DNA from 4 places in the Streptomyces sp. NPDC004667 genome. Region 2 is predicted to be linked to each of the others. Evidence: riboswitches for the same ligand, from Rfam matches in the RefSeq annotation. Region 2 holds a riboswitch; each other region holds the start of a gene.
What was found. A riboswitch is a leader RNA that binds a small molecule or an ion and turns the genes downstream of it on or off. The one in region 2 is predicted to bind cobalamin.
Positions count from the first base shown of each region.

Region 1: linked by a shared signal. The riboswitch ahead of ABZW32_RS12130 (CoA-acylating methylmalonate-semialdehyde dehydrogenase) and the one ahead of ABZW32_RS05390 (ribonucleoside-diphosphate reductase subunit alpha) in region 2 are both predicted to bind cobalamin.
Region 3: linked by a shared signal. The riboswitch ahead of ABZW32_RS26175 (ABC transporter substrate-binding protein) and the one ahead of ABZW32_RS05390 (ribonucleoside-diphosphate reductase subunit alpha) in region 2 are both predicted to bind cobalamin.
Region 4: linked by a shared signal. The riboswitch ahead of metE (5-methyltetrahydropteroyltriglutamate--homocysteine S-methyltransferase) and the one ahead of ABZW32_RS05390 (ribonucleoside-diphosphate reductase subunit alpha) in region 2 are both predicted to bind cobalamin.

Region 1 covers NZ_JBEXKC010000016.1:81,481-86,484, forward strand. The annotation lists gene aceA (isocitrate lyase) at 1-295, opposite strand, end outside; gene ABZW32_RS12125 (short-chain fatty acyl-CoA regulator family protein) at 675-2,177, shown strand; cobalamin riboswitch at 2,219-2,404, shown strand; gene ABZW32_RS12130 (CoA-acylating methylmalonate-semialdehyde dehydrogenase) at 2,592-4,091, shown strand; gene ABZW32_RS12135 (acyl-CoA dehydrogenase family protein) at 4,088-5,004, shown strand, end outside.
Region 2 covers NZ_JBEXKC010000006.1:82,306-87,309, forward strand. The annotation lists gene ABZW32_RS05390 (ribonucleoside-diphosphate reductase subunit alpha) at 1-2,385, opposite strand, end outside; cobalamin riboswitch at 2,526-2,654, opposite strand; gene ABZW32_RS05395 (GNAT family N-acetyltransferase) at 2,717-3,214, opposite strand; gene ABZW32_RS05400 (Uma2 family endonuclease) at 3,292-3,876, shown strand; gene ABZW32_RS05405 (YbdD/YjiX family protein) at 3,935-4,132, opposite strand; gene ABZW32_RS05410 (carbon starvation CstA family protein) at 4,129-5,004, opposite strand, start outside.
Region 3 covers NZ_JBEXKC010000053.1:41,749-46,752, reverse strand. The annotation lists gene ABZW32_RS26195 (GMC oxidoreductase) at 1-442, opposite strand, end outside; tRNA gene ABZW32_RS26190 (tRNA-Trp) at 667-740, shown strand; gene ABZW32_RS26185 (hypothetical protein) at 820-1,293, opposite strand; gene ABZW32_RS26180 (hypothetical protein) at 1,354-1,497, shown strand; cobalamin riboswitch at 2,055-2,198, shown strand; gene ABZW32_RS26175 (ABC transporter substrate-binding protein) at 2,233-3,234, shown strand; gene ABZW32_RS26170 (iron ABC transporter permease) at 3,231-4,277, shown strand; gene ABZW32_RS26165 (ABC transporter ATP-binding protein) at 4,274-5,004, shown strand, end outside.
Region 4 covers NZ_JBEXKC010000016.1:91,678-96,681, reverse strand. The annotation lists gene ABZW32_RS12180 (HoxN/HupN/NixA family nickel/cobalt transporter) at 1-36, shown strand, start outside; gene metE (5-methyltetrahydropteroyltriglutamate--homocysteine S-methyltransferase) at 128-2,452, opposite strand; cobalamin riboswitch at 2,642-2,797, opposite strand; gene ABZW32_RS12170 (GAF domain-containing SpoIIE family protein phosphatase) at 3,249-4,526, shown strand; gene ABZW32_RS12165 (MASE1 domain-containing protein) at 4,634-5,004, shown strand, end outside.

The DNA of each region.
Region 1 (5,004 bases), on a different contig from region 2:
CATCGGCCGCCACCTGCCATCCGGACAGGTAGATCGCCTGCAGGCCGGCCCGCACCTGCTGGACCGCCTGGCCGCCGGTCAGGGCGCCGAGCGCGTGGACGTAGTCGAGTTCGTGCAGCTGGCGCCAGAGCCGTTCGGCGCCGCGTCGTGCCAGGGTGTGCTCCTCGCGGACGCTCCCGGACAACCGGACCACGTCCCGCGCCGAGTACGTGCGCTCGATGCCCGCCCACCGCGGGTCCGTGGCCCACCGCTGCTCCAGCCGCTCGGCCGCCGTCGTCGTGTTCGTGTCTGCCATGACCGTCACCGTCTCCCTGTGTCGCTTCGCCTGCCAACGCGCCCGTCCTTCGCGACAGGTTGTTGGCACTCTGTGCCGTGATCTGAGGTCGTGGCCGCCGGACCCGGAGGGCGGATCTGAGCAATGCCGCAGGTCAACCGAGTCCGGACGGCCGGGATTTCCGACGTCAGGGCGCGAGTCGGGCCCGGAGTGTCCGCCTCGGCTGCCGGGGTCCGGCGGCCGCAGGACAGACTCTGACAGCGGCACGCAGTGCCATCAATCAGGGACGGCTGCCAATTTCTGCGAATCTTCGGCGGCGGTTTTGCCAAGGTTGCGAAGGGTCTGCAACGGCGGATCCGTGCGTACGCTGAACCCGGAACGAGGCCGAGGGGGGTCAGGGGTGGGCAAGACGTACGCGGGAGCGCGGTTGCGGCGGCTGCGCGAGGAGCGCCGGATGAGCCAGGCGGACCTGGCGCGGGTACTGGCCATCTCGCCGAGCTATCTGAACCAGATGGAGCACGACTCCCGGCCGCTCACCGTGCCCGTCCTGCTGCGGCTCACCGAGGCCTTCGGCGTGGACCCCGGCTTCTTCTCGGAACGCGACACGGGCCGCCTCGTCGCCGATCTGCGCGAGGCCCTGGCGGGCGAGGTCGCCGAGGCCCGCGTCTCCCCCTCCGACCTGGCCGAACTCGCCACCCGGATGCCCGCCGTCGCCTCCGTCCTGCTGGACCTCGGCCGACGCGCCCAGCTGCTGACCGAGCGGCTCGCGGACACCGCGGACGGACGCGGCGGCGACCCGGCCGCTCCGCGCTCACCCCACGAGGAGATCCGCGAGTTCTTCTACCGGCGCCGGAACTACCTGCACGACACCGACCTCGCCGCCGAGGACCTGGCCCGGGAGGTCGGCATCCGCACCGGCGAGGTCGTCCGGGCGCTTTCGAACCGCCTCGGCGACCGGCACGGGATCCGCCTCGCCCCCGACGCGGACCGGCACGGGATCCGCCCCGCCCCCGACGCCGACCGGCACGGGATCCGCCCCGCCCCCGACGCCGACCGGCACGGGGCCCGCCCCGCCCCCGACGCGGACCGACTCCACCGCTTCGACGCCCGCACGCGCGTCCTGCACCTGTCCGGCCGGCTCCGGCCCGGCCAGCAGGCGTTCCGGATGGCCACGCAGCTCGCCCTGCTGGAGTACGGCGACGAGCTGGACCGGCTGGCCGCCGAGGACTTCGAGCCCGGCTCCCCCGCCCACGCCCTGGCCCGGATCGGCATCGCCAACTACTTCGCGGCCGCCCTGGTCCTCCCGTACCGCGCCTTCCACACCGCCGCCGAGGAATTCCGCTACGACATCGAACGCCTCACCGACCACTTCGGCATCGGTTACGAGACCGTCTGCCACCGCCTGAGCACCCTGCAGCGCGCCAGGTTGCGCGGGGTGCCGTTCTCCTTCGTCCGCGTGGACCGGGCCGGAAACATGTCCAAGCGGCAGTCCGCCACCGGGTTCCACTTCTCCCGGGCCGGCGGCACCTGCCCGCTGTGGAACGTCTACGAGGCCTTCGCCGCCCCCGGCCGCATCCACGTACAGATCGCCGCCATGCCCGACGGGCAGCGCCACCTGTGGACCGCGCGCGCCGTCACCCGCCACCGCGGCGGCTGGGGCGAACCCGGCAAGACCTTCGCCATCGGCCTCGGCTGCGAGATCCGCCACGCGTCGCGGCTCGTGTACTCCGACGGCCTCGACCTGGACAACGCCTCGGCCGCCACTCCCATCGGCATGGGCTGCAGGCTGTGCGAACGTCTCGACTGCCCGCAGCGCGCCGTCCCGCCCCTGGGCCGCACGCTCGCGGTCGACGAGAACAGCAGCACCTTCGTCCCGTACCCCGTGGCCCGCGACCGCGCGTGACTCCAGGGCCGCCCGAGCGGTGGGTCTGGACTTACTAGGACGTCCAACTATATGTTCGTGGCACAAGGTCCGCGGTGCAGGGAAGCCGGTGTGAATCCGGCACGGTCCCGCCACTGTGACCGGGGAGTGTGCTGCCATCCACACGCCACTGACGAGGTCTGTCGGGAAGGCGGGCGGCGCGCGGGGATCCGGGAGTCAGGATACCGGCCGCGGATGTTCCGTGTTGTCCACGAGGATGGAGCAGACACGCATGGCACCGGTTTGTACCCACGACCCTGGTGATCCGGCGGAGCGCGCGCACACCGATCTGGCGCGCTCGTAGTCCCACGGCCCTCCCCGCGGCGTGCCCCATCGGGCCCGCCCGCGAGTCGGCCCTGCCATCCCTCGGATCTCACCTGACGAGAGCAGGCACCCATGGTCCGCGAACTCACCCATTTCATCGGCGGAAAGCACACCACCGGCACCTCCGGGCTCTTCGCCGACGTGTACGACCCCAACACCGGCGCCGTCCAGGCCCGGGTCCCGCTGGCCGGGCGCGCCGACACCGAGGCCGCCGTCGCCGACGCCGAGCAGGCGCAGGCCGCCTGGGGTCAGTGGAACCCCCAGCGGCGCGCCCGCGTCCTGCTGCGCTTCCTCCAGCTGGTCGAGGGCGAACGGGACGATCTGGCACGGCTGTTGTCCGCCGAGCACGGCAAGACCGTCGCCGACGCCCACGGCGACCTCCAACGCGGCCTGGAAGTGGTCGAGTTCGCCGCCGGGATCCCCCACCTCCTCAAGGGCGAGTTCACCGACAACGCCGGCACCGGCATCGACGTGCACTCCCTGCGCAGCCCCCTCGGCGTCGTCGCGGGCATCACCCCGTTCAACTTCCCCGCCATGATTCCGCTCTGGCAGGCCGCACCGGCCCTGGCCTGCGGAAACGCGTTCATCCTCAAGCCCTCCGAGCGCGATCCGTCCGTACCGCTGCGCCTGGCGGAGCTGTTCCTGGAGGCGGGGCTGCCGCCGGGCGTGCTGAACGTCGTCAACGGCGGTAAGGAGGCCGTCGACACCCTCCTGGAAGACCCCCGCGTCCAGGCGCTCGGCTTCGTCGGCTCCACGCCGATCGCCGCGCACATCTACGCCACGGCCGCCGCGCACGGCAAGCGCGCCCAGTGCTTCGGCGGGGCCAAGAACCACATGATCGTGATGCCCGACGCGGACCTCGACCAGGCCGTGGACGCCCTGATCGGCGCGGGCTACGGCTCGGCGGGCGAGCGCTGCATGGCGATCTCCGTGGCCGTGCCCGTGGGCGAGGAGACGGCGGACCGCCTGGTGGCCGCACTCAAGGACCGCATCGCCACCTTGAAGATCGGGCGCTCCGACGACCCGGACGCGGACTTCGGTCCTCTGGTCAGCCAGGACGCCCTCGACCGGGTCCGCCGCTACGTCGACATCGGCGTCAACGAAGGGGCCGAACTGGTCGTCGACGGGCGTGACTTCACCCTCCCCGGCCACGAGAACGGCTTCTTCGCCGGAGCCACCCTCTTCGACCGCGTCTCCCCGCAGATGCGCGTCTACCGCGAGGAGATCTTCGGCCCCGTCCTGACGGTGGTCCGCGCCGCCGACTTCGAGGAGGCACTGCGCCTGCCGAGCGAGCACCCGTACGGCAACGGCGTGGCGATCTTCACCCGGGACGGGGACACCGCCCGCGAGTTCACCCGGCGGGTCAACACCGGCATGGTCGGCGTCAACGTCCCCATCCCGGTGCCCGTGGCCTACCACACCTTCGGCGGCTGGAAGCGCTCCGGCTTCGGCGACCTCAACCAGCACGGCCCGGACTCGATCCGCTTCCACACCCGTACCAAGACCGTCACCTCGCGCTGGCCCTCCGGGGTCAAGGAAGGCGCGAGCTTCACCATCCCCACGATGGGGTGACCGCCGTGACCACCACCCTCACCGAGGACCAGCTCGCGCTGACCGAGGTCACCCTCGACTTCGCGCAGGAGCAGCTGGCCCCCCATGCCGTGGCCTGGGACCAGGACAAGCACTTCCCCGTCGACGTCATCCGCCGGGCGGCCGCACTCGGCCTCGCCGGCGTGTACGTAAGCGAGCAACACGGCGGCTCCGGCCTCTCCCGCAGCGACGGCGTCCTCGTCTTCGAGACCCTCGCGACCGGCTGTCCGTCCATCGCGGGCTACCTCTCCATCCACAACATGGTCGCCTGGATGATCGACCGCTACGGAGACGACGCCCAGCGCACCCGCCGGCTGCCCGGCCTCTGCTCCGCGGCGACCCTGGGCAGCTACTGCCTGACCGAACCGGGCGCGGGCTCGGACGCCGCCGCGCTGCGCACCCGCGCCGAACGCCACGGCGACCACTACGTGCTCACCGGGGTCAAGCAGTTCATCTCCGGTGCCGGCGCCTCGGACGTCTACGTGGTCATGGCCCGGACCGGCGAACCCGGACCGGGCGGGATCTCCGCCTTCGTCGTCGAGCGCGAGGACCCGGGAGTCTCCTTCGGTCCCAACGAGCGCAAGATGGGCTGGAACGCCCAGCCGACCCGTCAGGTGGTCCTCGACGGTGTTCGCATTCCTGCCGACCGGCGGCTCGGCGCGGAAGGCGATGGCTTCCGCATCGCCATGAACGGCCTCAACGGCGGCCGGCTCGGCATCGCCGCCTGTTCCCTCGGCGGGGCGCAGAGCGCCCTCGACCGCTCGCTGTCCTACCTGGCCGACCGCGAGGCCTTCGGCAGCCGACTCCTGGACGCTCAGGCGCTCCAGTTCCGGCTGGCCGACATGGCCACCGAACTCGCCGCCGCCCGGGCGCTGGTGCGGCAGGCCGCCGAGTC
Region 2 (5,004 bases):
CTGGCAGGCCTCGCAGGACTCGGGGTTCTCAAGGGAGCAGGCCAGCGCCTCGGCGTCGACGGCCTGCGGGAGGGGGGTGGCGGTGGCCGGGACGGCGCTGCCGGAGGCGGCGCGGGCGATCTTCGTGGCCGGGCGGGACCGCAGGTAGTACGTGGTCTTCAGACCCTGCTTCCAGGCGTACGCGTACATCGAGCTGAGCTTGCCGATGGTGGGCGTCTCCAGGAACAGGTTCAGCGACTGCGCCTGGTCCAGGAACGGGGTACGGGCCGCCGCCATGTCGATCAGGCCGCGCTGCGGGATCTCCCACGCCGTGCGGTACAGCTCGCGCACCTCGGCCGGGATCCAGCCGAAGCCCTGGACGGAACCCGAGGAGTCGCGCAGCGCCTCGCGGGTCTGCGCGTCCCAGACGCCCAGCTGCTTGAGCTCCTCCACCAGGTAGCCGTTGACCTGGAGGAACTCGCCCGACAGGGTCTCGCGCTTGAAGAGGTTGGAGACCTGCGGCTCGATGCACTCGTACACGCCCGCGATGGAGGCGATCGTCGCCGTCGGGGCGATGGCCAGCAGGAGCGAGTTGCGCATGCCGGTCTTCGCGATGCGGGCGCGCAGGGCGTCCCAGCGCTCCGGCCAGTTCAGCTCGACGTCGAAGTGGTCGGGGTGCAGCACGCCGCGGGCGGTGCGGGTCTGCTCCCAGGCCGGGAGGGGGCCGCTGCGCTCGGCGAGGTCGCAGGAGGCCTCGTAGGCGGCCAGCATGATGCGCTCGGAGAGCTTGGTGGACAGGGCCTTCGCCTCGGGGGAGTCGAAGGGCATCTTCAGCTTGAAGAAGACGTCCTGGAGGCCCATCGCGCCCAGGCCCACCGGCCGCCAGCGGGAGTTGGAGCGGCCCGCCTGCTCGGTCGGGTAGAAGTTGATGTCCACCACGCGGTCGAGGAAGGTCACGGCCGTGCGGACGGTCTCGTCCAGGCGCTCCCAGTCGATGTCCCCGTCCACCACGAAGGCGCCCATGTTGACCGAGCCGAGGTTGCAGACGGCCGTCTCGCCGTCGTTGGTGACCTCGATGATCTCGGTGCAGAGGTTGGAGGAGTGGACGACCGTGCCCGGCTCGGCGGTCTGGTTCGCCGTGCGGTTGGAGGCGTCCTTGAAGGTCATCCAGCCCTGGCCGGTCTGCGCGAGGGTGCGCATCATCCGGCCGTACAGGTCGCGGGCGGGCATGGTCTTGCGGGCCAGGCCCGACGCCTCGGCCTTGCGGTAGGCGGCGTCGAACTCGTCGCCCCACAGGTCCACCAGCTCGGGGACGTCGGCCGGGGAGAACAGCGACCAGTCGGCGTCGGCGTTCACGCGGCGCATGAACTCGTCCGGCACCCAGTGGGCCAGGTTCAGGTTGTGGGTGCGGCGCTGGTCCTCACCGGTGTTGTCGCGGAGCTCCAGGAACTCCTCGATGTCCGCGTGCCAGGTCTCCAGGTAGACGGCGGCGGCGCCCTTGCGGCGGCCGCCCTGGTTCACGGCGGCGACGGAGGCGTCGAGGGTCTTCAGGAATGGCACGATGCCGTTGGAGTGGCCGTTGGTGCCGCGGATCAGGGAGCCGCGGGCGCGGATGCGCGAGTACGACAGACCGATGCCGCCGGCGTGCTTGGAGAGGCGGGCGACCTGGTGGTAGCGGTCGTAGATCGAGTCCAGCTCGTCCAGCGGGGAGTCCAGCAGGTAGCAGGAGGACATCTGCGGGTGGCGGGTGCCGGAGTTGAAGAGCGTGGGGGAGGACGGCAGGTAGTCCAGGCGGCTCATCAGCCGGTAGAGGGAGGCGACTTCCTCGACGGCCTGGACGGTGTCGTTCTCGGCGAGGCCGCAGGCCACGCGCAGCATGAAGTACTGCGGGGTCTCGATCACCTGACGGGTGATCGGGTGGCGCAGCAGGTAGCGGCTGTGCAGGGTGCGCAGACCGAAGAAGCCGAAGCGGTCGTCCGCGCCCTCGGCGAGCGCGTGCTCGACCAGGGAGTTCAGGCGGGCCGCGTGGAGGGCGACGAACTCGGCGGTGCGGTCCGCGATCAGGCCCTCGCGGTGGCCGACGGCGACGGACTCGGCGAAGGAGCCCGAGCCCTGGCCCGCGGCCTCGTCGGCGACGGCCAGCGTGAGCAGGCGGGCGGCGAGGCGGGAGTACGCCGGGTCCTCGGAGATCAGGCCCGCGGCGGCCTCGGTGGCCAGCCCCCGCAGCTCGGCCTCGTCCGCGAGGGCGCTGCGCCCGCGCAGGGCGGCGGCGGCGACCCGGCCCGGGTCGGTGTCGGGGAGGTCGACGGTCAGCTCGGTGAGAGTACGCAGCAGCGCGGCCCCCGGGCCTTCGGTGGTGTCGCCAGAAGTGGACTCGGCGCGCGGTGCGGAAGGCGCGATGGTCACGGCGGGAGCTCTCCCTCGCTCGGCCCGGTCATCGGCGGGGGCGCGGGCGGGCGCATGCGGGCGCACGGGAAGGCGCGACGTGCCGCATGGCGTCCACCGGCCCAACCGCGAGGCCCGGACGTGTCTCTACCCGGTTCGGTCGATCCGGGCGCGCTGCCGGCAGGTCCTCGGACTTGCGGAATGCACCAATGGGTGCACGTCATACCGTTGCGGGACAGTTCCGGATTCACACCGGATTCCCCTGCGGCGACAGCGAGGATGAGCATACATGTGGGGGCGCCCCGATGCGTGACCCCCCACATGTTGTGTCGGCCCCTTGCTGAGCGTGGTGTTACAGCTCCAGCCGGTACGTGAGCAGGGTCAGCGCGGGGATCGGCGCCCAGTCCCGCTCGGGAGTGCGTACGAAACCCAGGCGGGCGTAGATCCGCTGCGCGCCCCGCATGGCGGGCTGGGTGGACAGCACCAGCGCCGTCACCCCGTCCAGGGCCCGCGCCCGGTCGACGCAGGCCCGCACCAGGGCCTCCCCGACCCCCGCCCCGCGCGCCTCGGCGGCCACGGCCAGCATCCGGAACTCGGCCTCGTGGGGGCCCGCGATGTCGGCGAGGGGGCTTCCGGGTGCGGCGAACGTCACTCCTCCGAGTACCTCGCCGTCCCGGGCCGCGACGATCACCTCCCCGTGGCCGGCCCGGCCGGCGACGTCGCGCAGGACGTTCAGGTAGTGGTCGTCCTCGTTCAGGTCGAGCAGCCCGTCTCCGGTGTAGGCCCGGCCGGTGATCTCCCCGAGCCGCTCGTACTCGACGGGCAGGGCCGCCCTGATCTCGATGTCCATGCCGTCGAGTGTGCGCCACGCGTGACGGTGCCCGGCGCTATCGTCGAACCAGCACCGTCGAGGAAGGCGAGCGAGGCGTGACCGTGATGACCGACCGTCCCCAGATGCTGACCGAGGAGTTCGAGATCCTCGCGCGTATAGCCGCCAGAGAGGTGGAGGGGCTGCGGCTGGAGTTCATCGACGGAAAGCTGGGGGTCAAGGCAGTGCCCGACGGAGATCACGACCGGATCGTCGTGTGGCTGTCCCGCATCTGCATGCAGCACAGGCCGGAGGTCTGGCTCCACGTGGAACGCGGCCTGAAGATCGACCAGTACCGTTCGGGCCGGGCGCGCCCGGACGCGTCCCTCGCGCCGGACGGCGCATTCGAAGGACAGGGGGAGTGGGCCGACCCGGCTCCTGTCCTGATGGTCGTCGAGGTCACGTCGTATGACTCCGACACCGACGAACGCGATCGCAAGGCGAAGCCCCGTGCGTACGCGGCTACCGGCATCCCCGTGTACCTCCTCATCGATCGGGACAACTGCCTGGTGCACGTCCACAGCGATCCCAACGGGATGCTGTACGAGACGGTGCGCACTGTTCCCTTCGGTAAGGACGTCGAGCTGCCCGAGCCCGTCGGGTTCGCCTTTCCGAGTGAGCCCCTCAAGGACTGGGTGCGCTGAGTACGCCGAAGGGCCCCGCCGGGTGTCCGGCGGGGCCCTTCGTGCGTGCGGCAGCGGTTCAGCAGCAGCGGAAGCCCTCGCGGGGGTCCGCCTCGCGGGCGTCGGTGCGGGCCCGCTCGAAGGCGCGCCGGGTCATGACCTCGGCGTCCGGGTCGTGGGAGCGGGCGTGGGCGACGTAGCGGTCGTACGCGCCCTCGCCGGAGAACTCCCGGACGTAGAACCGCGCCTTGGCCAGCGCCGAGCGGACCCCGCTCATGCCGCGGGCTCCTTGACCCGGCCGCCGCCGGAGTCGAGGCCGGCCGCCGCGAGCTCGGCCTTCTCCTCGGCGGAGGCCAGCAGGCCGGCCGGGGCGACGATCTTCGACTCGGTCCACGGCACCTCGGAGAGCCGCACGGAGCCCGGGTCGGCGACGGCCTTGAGGCAGGTCCGGGCGGCGTCGGCCAGCACGATCAGGATCAGGACGGCGAACAGCACCGACAAGACGCCGTCGACCGTGGCGTTGGTGACCACGGTGTGCATGTCGTCCATGGTCTTGGCGGGCGGCAGCACCTTCCCCGCGTCGATGCCGGTCTGGTACTTGTCGCGCTGGGCGAAGAAGCCGACCTTCACGTCATCGGAGAAGATCTTCTGGTAACTCGCGGTGAGGGTGACGGCCACGTCCCAGGCGAGCGGGACCCCGGTGACCCAGGCCCACTTGAGCCGTCCCGACTTCACCAGCAGCGTGGTGCAGACGGCCAGGGCCACCGCGGCGAGCAGCTGGTTCGCGATCCCGAACAGCGGGAAGAGCTGGTTGATGCCGCCCAGCGGGTCCTTCACTCCGACCCACAGGAAGTAGCCCCAGCCGCCGACCACGATCGCGCTGGCCAGCCAGACGCCAGGCTTCCAGCTGACGTCCTTGAAGGACTTGTGCACGTTGCCGAGGGTGTCCTGGAGCATGAACCGCCCGACGCGGGTACCCGCGTCGACCGTGGTCAGGATGAAGAGGGCCTCGAACATGATGGCGAAGTGGTACCAGAACGCCTTCATGCCGGCTCCGCCGATGACGGAGGAGAAGATCTCCGACATCCCGAGTGCGAAGGTCGGCGCACCACCCGTACGGGACAGCAGGCTCGCCTCCTCCACGTCCTT
Region 3 (5,004 bases), on a different contig from region 2:
CCTCGGCATCGAGGATGCCCGTGTACCGCGGGACGTCCTTGTCGATGGGGAAGCCGAGGAAGTTGCTGAGCGGGGCTTTGGTCCTGGTGCGGAGCCAGTACGAACGGTAGTCGGGCTTGGTGGTGTTGGCGAAGATCTTGCCGTCGCTGCCGGGGGTGTCCCAGGCCATGCCCATCTCGATCATGTGCACGTCGACCCCGGCCTGCGCGAGCCGCAGCGCGGCGACGGAGCCGCCGTAGCCGGTACCGATGACGAGGGCCGGGACGTGGGCACCGGAGTCGATCGGCGCGTTCGCGGCGGCCGCCCCGGTGGCGCTTTCCGCTCGGGCCGGGACGGTGTTGACCGCCAGGGCCATGGCTCCAAGAATGGAACCGGTTCCGGTAATGAAGCCGCGGCGTGACACGCCCTTGGACACCTTGCTGTGCAGGCTTTTGTCACTCATTTGATCTTCCTCACTCTCGACGGAGTGAGAACAAGTTCTACTGTCGAATGCCTGCCAAGTCACTACACGCGTCGAGGTAACTTGTGACCGTTTTCGCCTGCTGGGCCTGTTGGGTTCGGGAGCGCGGGGGAAGGTTCCCGCCGGGCCGCCGCGAACTTTCCCCGAGTCGACACCCGAATTCAGTGGATCTTCGCGACCTGCCGTGTCATGGTTGGTCCCACCAAAGGGGTGTAGCTCAGCTGGTCAGAGCAACGGTCTCCAAAACCGTAGGCCGCAGGTTCGAATCCTGCCGCCCCTGCAAGACTCACCTTCACGAACACCGACGAACGCCCAGCGGGAACTTTCTCCCGCTGGGCGTTCGCTGTGTTTCAGGAGCGTCAGCCGTGACTGCCGCCCCGGCGGCCGGGGTTGACGAGGCCGGGCAGGCCGGGCAGGCCGGGCAGGTCGGGCAGGTCGAACAGGGAGTCGATGGAGTAGTCGGCGACCTGCCGGACGGTTTCGTCGTCAGCCCACCAGTGGCCCCACGGGCCGCGGCGGAGGTGCGCGGTCAGCAGGCCGACGGCCGCCGCGGGGAAGACGTCGTTGGCGGGGTGGTCGCCGACGTACAGGTCGGTCTCGTCGAGCCGTTCGCCGCGTCCGGCGGCCTCCCGGGCGGCGTACTCGGCCGCGACGTCGATGTCCGGGCGGAGCAGGCGAATCGCGTCGGCGTTGTCGCGGCCGTCGACGACGACGGCGCCGACCAGCCCGGACAGGGTGTGCCTGGGGACGCCGAGCCAGTCGGCCCAGCCGGCCCGGTGGCGGTCGTCGCGGGTGAGGGTCTCGCCGACGTCGAGCACGACGGTACGGATCATGCGGGCCGGCTTATGAGAGCGCGGACCGGATGGCGGGTGGGGCCCGATATCCTGTGCGACATGATCCCGACCCCTGCCGAAGACCGCGCCGCCGAGCTGAACGAGCGGATCCGCGCGCTCGTCGCGGTCGGGCAGGCGGGCTCCGACGAGTACCAGGCCCTGTTGCGCGAGTGGCTGCGGGCAACTGTCGTAGCCGCGGCCTGAGATCCGGCCGCGGCAAGCCAAGCGAACGGCGGCCTCGTGGTGTTGCGGCGGGCCGTGGACGAGGAGTGCCCCGACGTGCGGCGGCTACGGTCGCCCGAGGCCTGACGGTGCTCCGCCCCGCCGGTCTCTCGTGCCCTGAAGGGCCCGGCGGGGCGGGGCCGTGCAGCTGCAGCCCGCAGCGTCCCCGCAAGTCAGGAACTGCTCGCGGATGATGCGCCCACGCTATCCGCCACCACTGACAACGGGGCCTGACCCGGAACAGCGCACTCCGACCCGCCGGCGGGTCCGGGACGTGGACCGCCGATGTCTGTGCACCGGGCACGCGGCGCCCCTCCCGTGGGGAGCCGGGAGGGGCGCCGGCCCGGGAGGGTCCGGTGGCAGCACCGTAGACCCGCAGGTGGGGGCGACGGTAGGCATATGACAGGGCGGATTGCGGAAAGTGGAACGTCCGCCCCGGTGGTAGGAGCGACTCCTGTCGTCCCCGGGCGTTCGTGCGCCGACCCCGGTGGCGGTCGGCCGCGTTGGATCTGTGGACCCCCGTTCGAGGCAAAGGCGGCATCTGGCACACTTGTGCGGGTTGTCCCGGGCGGCGCAGGACAGGAAACCGGTGCGAATCCGGTGCGGTCCCGCCACTGTGACCGGAGTTCCGCCGACCCGCGGGCCCCGGGAGTCAGACACTGACGCGCCGCCTCTTCACTTCGACCGGGGACGAGGATCCCCCGGAGAGGCCTCGCCATGTCGCGTTCCCGCGCAACCCTGCGCTCAATCGCCGCCCTCGCCTTCCTGGTTCCCCTCGCCGCGTGCGGCGGGCCGGCCGACGGACCCGCCGGTGCGGTCCGGCCCGGCCCCGGAGCGCGGCCCGCGCCCGGGTTCCCGTACACCGTCACCAACTGCGGTGTCACCAGCACCTACCAGGCCCCGCCCGAGCGGGCCGTCACGATGAACCAGCACGCCACCGAGATCATGCTGGCCCTCGGACTGCAGGACCGGATGGTCGGCACGGCCTATCTCGACGACTCCGTGCTCCCCGCCTACCGGCCCGCCTACGACAAGATCAAGGTGCTGGCCGGCGAATACCCCTCCAAGGAGGTGCTCCTCGGAGCCGACCCCGACTTCGTGTACGGCGGTTACGCCAGCGCCTTCGACAAGGGCCAGGGCCGGGACCGTGAAGGGCTGGCCCGGTCCGGCATCGGCTCCCGGCTGAGCGTGGAGTACTGCACCCGGGGCCCGGTCGGCCTCGCCCAGCTGAAGACCGAGATCACCGAGGTCGCCCGGACCTTCGGCGTGCCCGAACGCGGCGCGGCCCTCGTCGAGGACGAGCAACGCCGCGTCGACGCCGTCACCGCGCGGCTGAAGGACGCGCCGAGGCCGCCCGTCTTCGTCTACGACTCCGGTGAGGGCTCCGCCTTCACCTCGGGTGGCAAGGGCATCGGCAACGAAATCGTCACCCTCGCCGGAGGCACGAACGTCTTCGCCGACCTCGACGACACCTTCGGCGACGTGTCCTGGGAGAAGGTCATCGAGCGCAAGCCCGAGGTCGTCCTCATCTACGACTACGGCGGCACCACCGTGGAGTCCAAGAAGCAGCGCCTGTTGAACGACCCGGCGCTGGCGGAGGTTCCCGCGGTCAAGAACCGGCGGTTCGTCGTGCTGCCGCTCTCCTCCGCCGTGCTCGGCGTCCGCGTCGCCGACGCCGTCGAGTCCCTGGGCCGCCAACTGCACCCCGACGCCGCGTGACCCGCGGCCGGACCGCCACCGTCCTCCTGCTCCTCGCCGCCGCGCTGGCGGCGTCGGCGGTGGCGGGGCTCGCCCTGGGCCCCGTACGGATCGCCCCCGGCAAGGTCCTCGACCTGGTCCTCGCCGGACCGGGCGCGCGGGGCGGAGCCTTCGCCTCCATCGTGTGGGACGTCCGCATGCCGCGCGTCCTGCTCGGTGCGGTCGTCGGCGCCGGACTCGCGGTCGCCGGCGCGGTGCTCCAGGCCCTCGTGCGCAACCCGCTCGCCGACCCCTTCCTGCTCGGCGCCTCCTCGGGCGCCTCCGCCGGGGCCGTGCTCGTCATCGTCTTCGGTACGGCCGCCGGTGCGGGCGCCGTCGGCTTCCTGGGCGGGGCCGGGGTGCCGCTCGCCGCGTTCGCCGGGTCGATGGCCGCGCTCGTCACCGTCTACGCCCTGGCCCGGCGCGGCGGCACCATGACCACCGGCCGGCTGATCCTGGCCGGAGTCGCCGTGCAGTACGTGCTCTCCGCGCTGACCAGCCTGGTGCTCGTACTGTCCGCGAGCCCCGACCAGATGCGCTCCGTGCTGTTCTGGACGCTGGGCGGCCTGGGCGGGGCCCGCTGGGACGAACTGGCCCTGCCCGCGGCCGCGCTGTTCGTCGGGACCGGTGTGCTCGTCACCCTGGCCCGGCCCCTCGACCTGCTGCTCGCGGGGGAGGAGGGCGCGCACACCCTCGGGTTGGACACCGGCCGGTTCCGGGCCGCCGCGTTCGTGCTCACCTCCCTCGTGATCGGGGTGCTGGTGGCCTCCAGCGGGGCGATCGGCTTCGTCGGGCTGATGGTTCCGCACGCCGCCCGGATGGTGGTGGGCGCCGGGCACCGCGCCCTGCTGCCCGTCGCCGCTCTGGGCGGGGCCGTGTTCCTGACGCTGGCCGACCTGCTGGCCCGTACGGCGGCCGCGCCCGAGGAGATACCGGTCGGCGTGGTCACCGCACTGGTGGGAGGGCCGTTCTTCCTGTGGATGCTGCGCAGGTCCGGCCGCGGCGAGGGGGTGGTGGGCGGATGACGGGGAGTCCGGTGGAACTCACCGTCGAGGCCGTGCGTTACGAGATCGACGGGCAGCCGCTGCTGCGCGGAGTCGACCTGACCGCCCGGCCGGGGGAGACGGTCGCCGTGGTCGGGCCGAACGGCAGCGGCAAGACCACACTGCTGCGTTGCGTCTACGGCACGCTGCGGCCCACCGCCGGCCGCGTGCTCCTCGACGGGGAGGACGCGGGCCCGATGAGCGTCAAGGAGCGGGCCCGGAAGGTGGCTGCCGTTCCCCAGGACGGCGCCGGCGCCCTGGGCCTGACGGTCCGGGAGGCCGTCGCCATGGGGCGCAGCCCGCACAAGCGGTTCTGGGAACAGGACGGCCCGGGGGACGCACTGCGCGTCGACAGGGCCCTGGAGACGGTCGGCGCGGCCGCCTTCGCGGCTCGGCGCTTCGAGGAACTGTCCGGCGGGGAACGCCAGCGCGCGCTCGTCGCCCGCGCCCTCGTCCAGGAAACGGGCCTCCTCGCCCTGGACGAGCCGACCAACCACCTCGACATCCGCTACCAGCTGGAGGTCCTGGACCTGGTGAGCGGCCTGCCCACGACGAGCCTGCTGGTCCTGCACGACCTCAACCTGGCGGCCTCCTTCTGCGACCGGCTGTACGTCCTGGCGGGCGGCCGGGTGGTCGCGGCGGGGGTGCCGGGCGACGTGCTGACGGAGGACCTGCTGGCCGAGGTCTATGGTGTCCGCACGCGCATCGG
Region 4 (5,004 bases), on a different contig from region 2:
GCCGGCGAGGCGGCCGGGCCGGGGGAAGCCGAGTAGGCAGGGTCCGGGCTCGCCTTGTTCCTTGAGCGTGGGGGCAGGGCAGGGCCGGGGCGGACACCCGACGGGTGTCCGCCCCGGACCCACCGGATCAGGAGCCGTCGGTCGTGAGATTCGCTCGGACCTCACGCGCGGCCGCGACGAGGTTCTCCAGGGAGGCGCGGGTTTCGGGCCAGCCGCGGGTCTTCAGGCCGCAGTCGGGGTTGACCCAGAGCCGTTCGGCCGGGATGGCCGCGAGTCCCTTGCGGAGCAGCGCGGCCGCCTCCTCGGCGCCGGGAACGCGCGGGGAGTGGATGTCCCAGACGCCGGGACCGGCCTCGCGGGGGTAGCCGTGCGCGGCCAGCTCGTCGGCGACCTGCATGTGGGAACGGGCGGCCTCCAGGCTGATGACGTCGGCGTCGAGGTCGTCGATGGCCTGGACGATGTCGCCGAACTCCGCGTAGCACATGTGGGTGTGGATCTGGGTGTCCGGCCGGACACCGCTGGTGGTGAGCCGGAAGGACTCGGTGGCCCAGGCGAGGTACTCCGCGTGGTCGGCGGCCCGCAGCGGGAGGGTCTCGCGCAGGGCCGGCTCGTCGACCTGGATGACGGAGGTGCCGATGGCCTCCAGGTCGTTCACCTCGTCGCGCAGGGCGAGGGCCACCTGGCGGGCGGTGTCCCCGAGGGGCTGGTCGTCGCGTACGAAGGACCAGGCGAGCATGGTGACCGGGCCGGTCAGCATGCCCTTGACCGGCTTGGCCGTCCGCGACTGGGCGTACGAGGTCCAGCGCACGGTCATCGGCGCGGGGCGGGAGACGTCCCCGGCCAGGACCGGCGGGCGGACGTAGCGGGTGCCGTAGGACTGCACCCAGCCGTGCCGGGTGGCGACGTAGCCGGTGAGCTGCTCGGCGAAGTACTGCACCATGTCGTTTCGTTCGGGTTCGCCGTGCACCAGGACGTCGATCCCGGCCGCCTCCTGGAAGGAGAGGACCCGGCGGATCTCGTCCTTGATCCGCTCCTCGTAGCCGGCCGTGTCGATCCGGCCGGCCCGCAGGTCGGCGCGGGCGAGGCGCAGCTCGTCGGTCTGCGGGAACGAGCCGATGGTGGTCGTCGGCAGGAGCGGCAGGCCCAGGTGGGCGCGCTGGGCGGCGGTGCGCTGCGCGTAGGGCTGTGCCCGGCGCGCGTCGGCGTCGCCGATGGCGGCGGTCCGGGCCCGGACGGAGGGGTCGTGGGTGAGGGCGGAGGCCGCGCGGGAAGCCAGGTCGGCCCGGTTCGCGGCGAGTTCGGCGGCGATCGTGTCGGTGCCCTGGGCGAGGCCGCGGGCGAGGGTGGTGATCTCGGCGGTCTTCTGCCGGGCGAAGGCGAGCCAGCGCCGGATCTGTGGGTCGATGTCACGCTCGGCCGAGGCGTCCAGCGGGACGTGCAGCAGCGAGCAGGAGGCGGCGACGTCGACCCGGCCGGCGAGGCCCAGCAGGGTCCCGAGGGTGGCCAGGGACTTCCGGTAGTCGTTGATCCAGATGTTGCGGCCGTTGACCACCCCCGCCACGAGCCGCTTGCCGGGCAGTCCGCCGACGGCCGCGAGGTCGGCGAGGTTCGCGGCGCCGGCGTCGGTGAAGTCCAGCGCGAGGCCCTCGACGGGGGCGGCGGCGAGCACCTGGAGGGCGCCGCCGAGCCGGCCGAAGTACGAGGCGACCAGCAGCTTCGGGCGGTCGATGGCCGCCCCCAGCTCGCGGTAGGCGCGGGCGGCGGCGTTCAGGTCGGCCGGGGTGCGGTCCTGGACCAGGGCCGGTTCGTCCAGCTGGACCCACTCGGCGCCGGCGGCGCGCAGATCGGCGAGGACCCGGGCGTAGACGGGCAGCAGCCGGTCGAGCAGGGTGATCGGCCGGAAGTCGGCGGCCACGCCCGGGGCGGGCTTGGCCAGCAGGAGGTAGGTGACGGGGCCGACGAGGACGGGGCGGGCCGTGTGTCCGAGCGTGAGGGCCTCCTTCAGCTCGGCGACCTGCTTCGTGGAGTCGGCGGTGAAGTCGGTGTCGGGGCCGAGCTCGGGGACCAGGTAGTGGTAGTTCGTGTCGAACCACTTGGTCATTTCGAGCGGGGCGACGTCCCGGGTGCCGCGGGCCATCGCGAAGAGGCCGTCGAGGGCGTCGGCGGCGACCGCCGTCCGGTGCCGCCCGGGGACGGCGCCGACCATCACACTGGTGTCCAGGACGTGGTCGTAGTACGAGAAATCGCCGGTCGGCACCTCGTGGATGCCTGCCTCGGTCAGCTGCCGCCAGTTCGTGCGGCGGAGGTCGGCCGCGGTCTGCCGGAGGGCGTCGGCGGTGACGCGGCCCTTCCAGTAGCCCTCGACGGCCTTCTTCAGTTCGCGGTTCTGACCCTGACGGGGGTAGCCGTACACGGTGGCTCGTGCTGCCGCTGCCGCGTGCTTCGCTGTCACGGAACTCTCCTTCGCGAGATGTGTCCAGAACATCCCGGAGACGGGACGCGGACGCGAAGGGACGACAGAACGCGCGGTACGCGTTGCGGGAAGAGAACACCGCACGCGCCGCTCGCCGTGTACGCCGACCCGCCCACGAGGTCACCGGGACATCCGCCCGCGGAATACGTCCGCGTGCGGGCAACGGGCAGGTCTTCGGACTCGCGGGCACGCCTGCCGGTCTCCCGGCGGGCACCTACTGGCCGTCGCTTCCCAGGACCGTTGTCCGGTCCCAGTGCGTATGACGGCGGTCGTTCCCGCTCACCGCTGCGGGGCAGTCCCGGATTCCCACCGGGTTCCCTCTTACGACGCATCCCGCCTGGCGGACGGGGCGAACCAGCTGCACCGGCCACCCTAGGACGGAAGATCGCCCAGCGGCGAGTCCCGTCCATCATCCGGATGGTGAAACGAGACACGGCGGGGCGCGAGCACGCCGATCGCGTGCGACATGCCGCCTTCGGCGCAATACCCGGTGCCGCGCCGTCGGCGGGCCATCCTGTGGGCCGTTGCACGGTCGTGTCAGGAGTCCGTGGGTGTACCGATCGCTTGAGCGGCGTGATGACCGGATCCGGCGCGAGCACCGGGCGGGCACCGGGGACGCGGGAAGAGCACCGGCTCGCGCGCATGCCGCCGCGGTGGCGTCCGGCGCCCGGTGCGGTGGGCGGGAGCAGACGTCCGTGTCCCGGTCCACCGGGCGATCGTGATGGCGGGCGGCAGGGAGTGGGAGCGGGCCGGGCGACCGCCCAAATCCGACCCGTTGCTGCGTCTGGAAGCCGAGCTGGGCCGGATCGAAGAGCGGCTGCAGGCCCTGGCCGCGGCGCGGGCCCGGATCGAGGGCCTGCTGGGCGCGGTGGTGGCCATCACCCGGGAGGTGGAGCTGCCGGCGGTGCTGAACCGCATCGTGACCACCGCCATGGAGCTGGTCGGCGCCCGCTTCGGGGCACTGGGCGTACTGGACGAATCAGGCGAGCGGCTGGCGCGGTTCATCGCAGTCGGCCTCTCCGAGGAGGAACGGGCGGTCCTGGCCGACGTCGGGTTCCCCCGTGGCCTGGGCGTACTCGGATACCTGATCCGCCACCCCGAGCCGCTGCGGGTGGACGACATCTCCGCCCATCCGTCCTCGGTCGGGTTCCCGCCCGGCCACCCACGGATGAGCACGCTCCTCGGCGTCGCCATCAGCGTCCGCGGCGAGACCTACGGAGACCTCTACCTGTCCGAGCGCAGTGACGGGCGGGCCTTCGACGCCCACGACGAGAACATGGTCGTCGCCCTCGCCGGCGCCGCCGGCATCGCGATCGACAACGTCCGCCTCCTCGAACGGGTCCGGGCCTCTTCCGAACAGTTCCAGCGGCTCCTGCTGCCCACGCTGCCCGACCTGGGACCCTTCACCGCCGCCGCCATCTACCGGCCCGCCGCCGAGCCCAACCCCCTCGGCGGGGACTGGTACGACGCCATCCCCCTGCCCGACGGCGCCGTGGCGCTCGTCATCGGCGACGTGGTCGGCCACGATCTGCACGCGGCCGCGGTCATGGCCTCCACCCGCAACATGCTGCGCTCCCTGCTGTTCGAACTGGGCGGTCCGCCCAGCGCGGTCCTCACCCAGCTCGACCGGACCCTGCAGGCCATCACCGACAACCCGGTCACCACCACCGGCCTGGCGCGCATCGAACCCGCGGGGGGCGGCTGGAGGATGCTCTGGAGCACCGCGGGCCATGTCCCCCCGCTGCTGATCACTCCCGGAGCCCGGCCCCGCTACCTCTTCGGCGAACCCGGACTGCCACTGAACGTCGACAGCGAGCAGCGGCGCCCGGACCACACCCACCCGCTGCCCCCCGGCACCACGGTGGTCCTGTTCACCGACGGCCTCGTCGAACACCCCGGCCGCCCCATCGACGAGAGCCTGGACGCACTGGCCGAGCTCGCCGCCGCGCACGCCTCCCTGCCCCTGCAGGACTTCGTACGGGCGCTGGCCGACGGGCATCCCAGTGACGGGCACGACGACATGGCCGTACTCGCCCTGCGCATCCCGGGCTGAAGCCGCCGGCGGGCATCGGGGACGCGTGCGGGTGGCCGCGTGGCGGAGCCCGCAGGGGTGCAAGATGGACAGATCAGCGAGGGACGAGAGCAGGGACAGAACTCCCGATGACCGACGCGTGGCGCCACAGGCTTCGGAGCGCCGGCGCGACGGCCCTGCAGAGCGGAGCCGTCGCCGCGCTGTACTACGCCGGGGGCGAGCTCGGGCTGCTCCAGCAGCTCGTGCGCGGTCAGGTGTCACCGCTGTGGCCCCCCACCGGGATCGCCCTGGCCGGTCTGCTCCTGCTCGGCCCCCGGATCTGGCCGGGTATCGCGCTCGGAGCGTTCCTGGTCAACCTCTCACCCGGGCCGTCGCTCACCGTCATCCTGGCCATCACGGCGGGTAACACCCTCGGATCCCTGTCCTCCTACGCGCTCCTTCGCCTCGTCGGCTTCCGCACCCGGATGAACCGATTGCGGGACGCGCTCGCCCTGGTCTT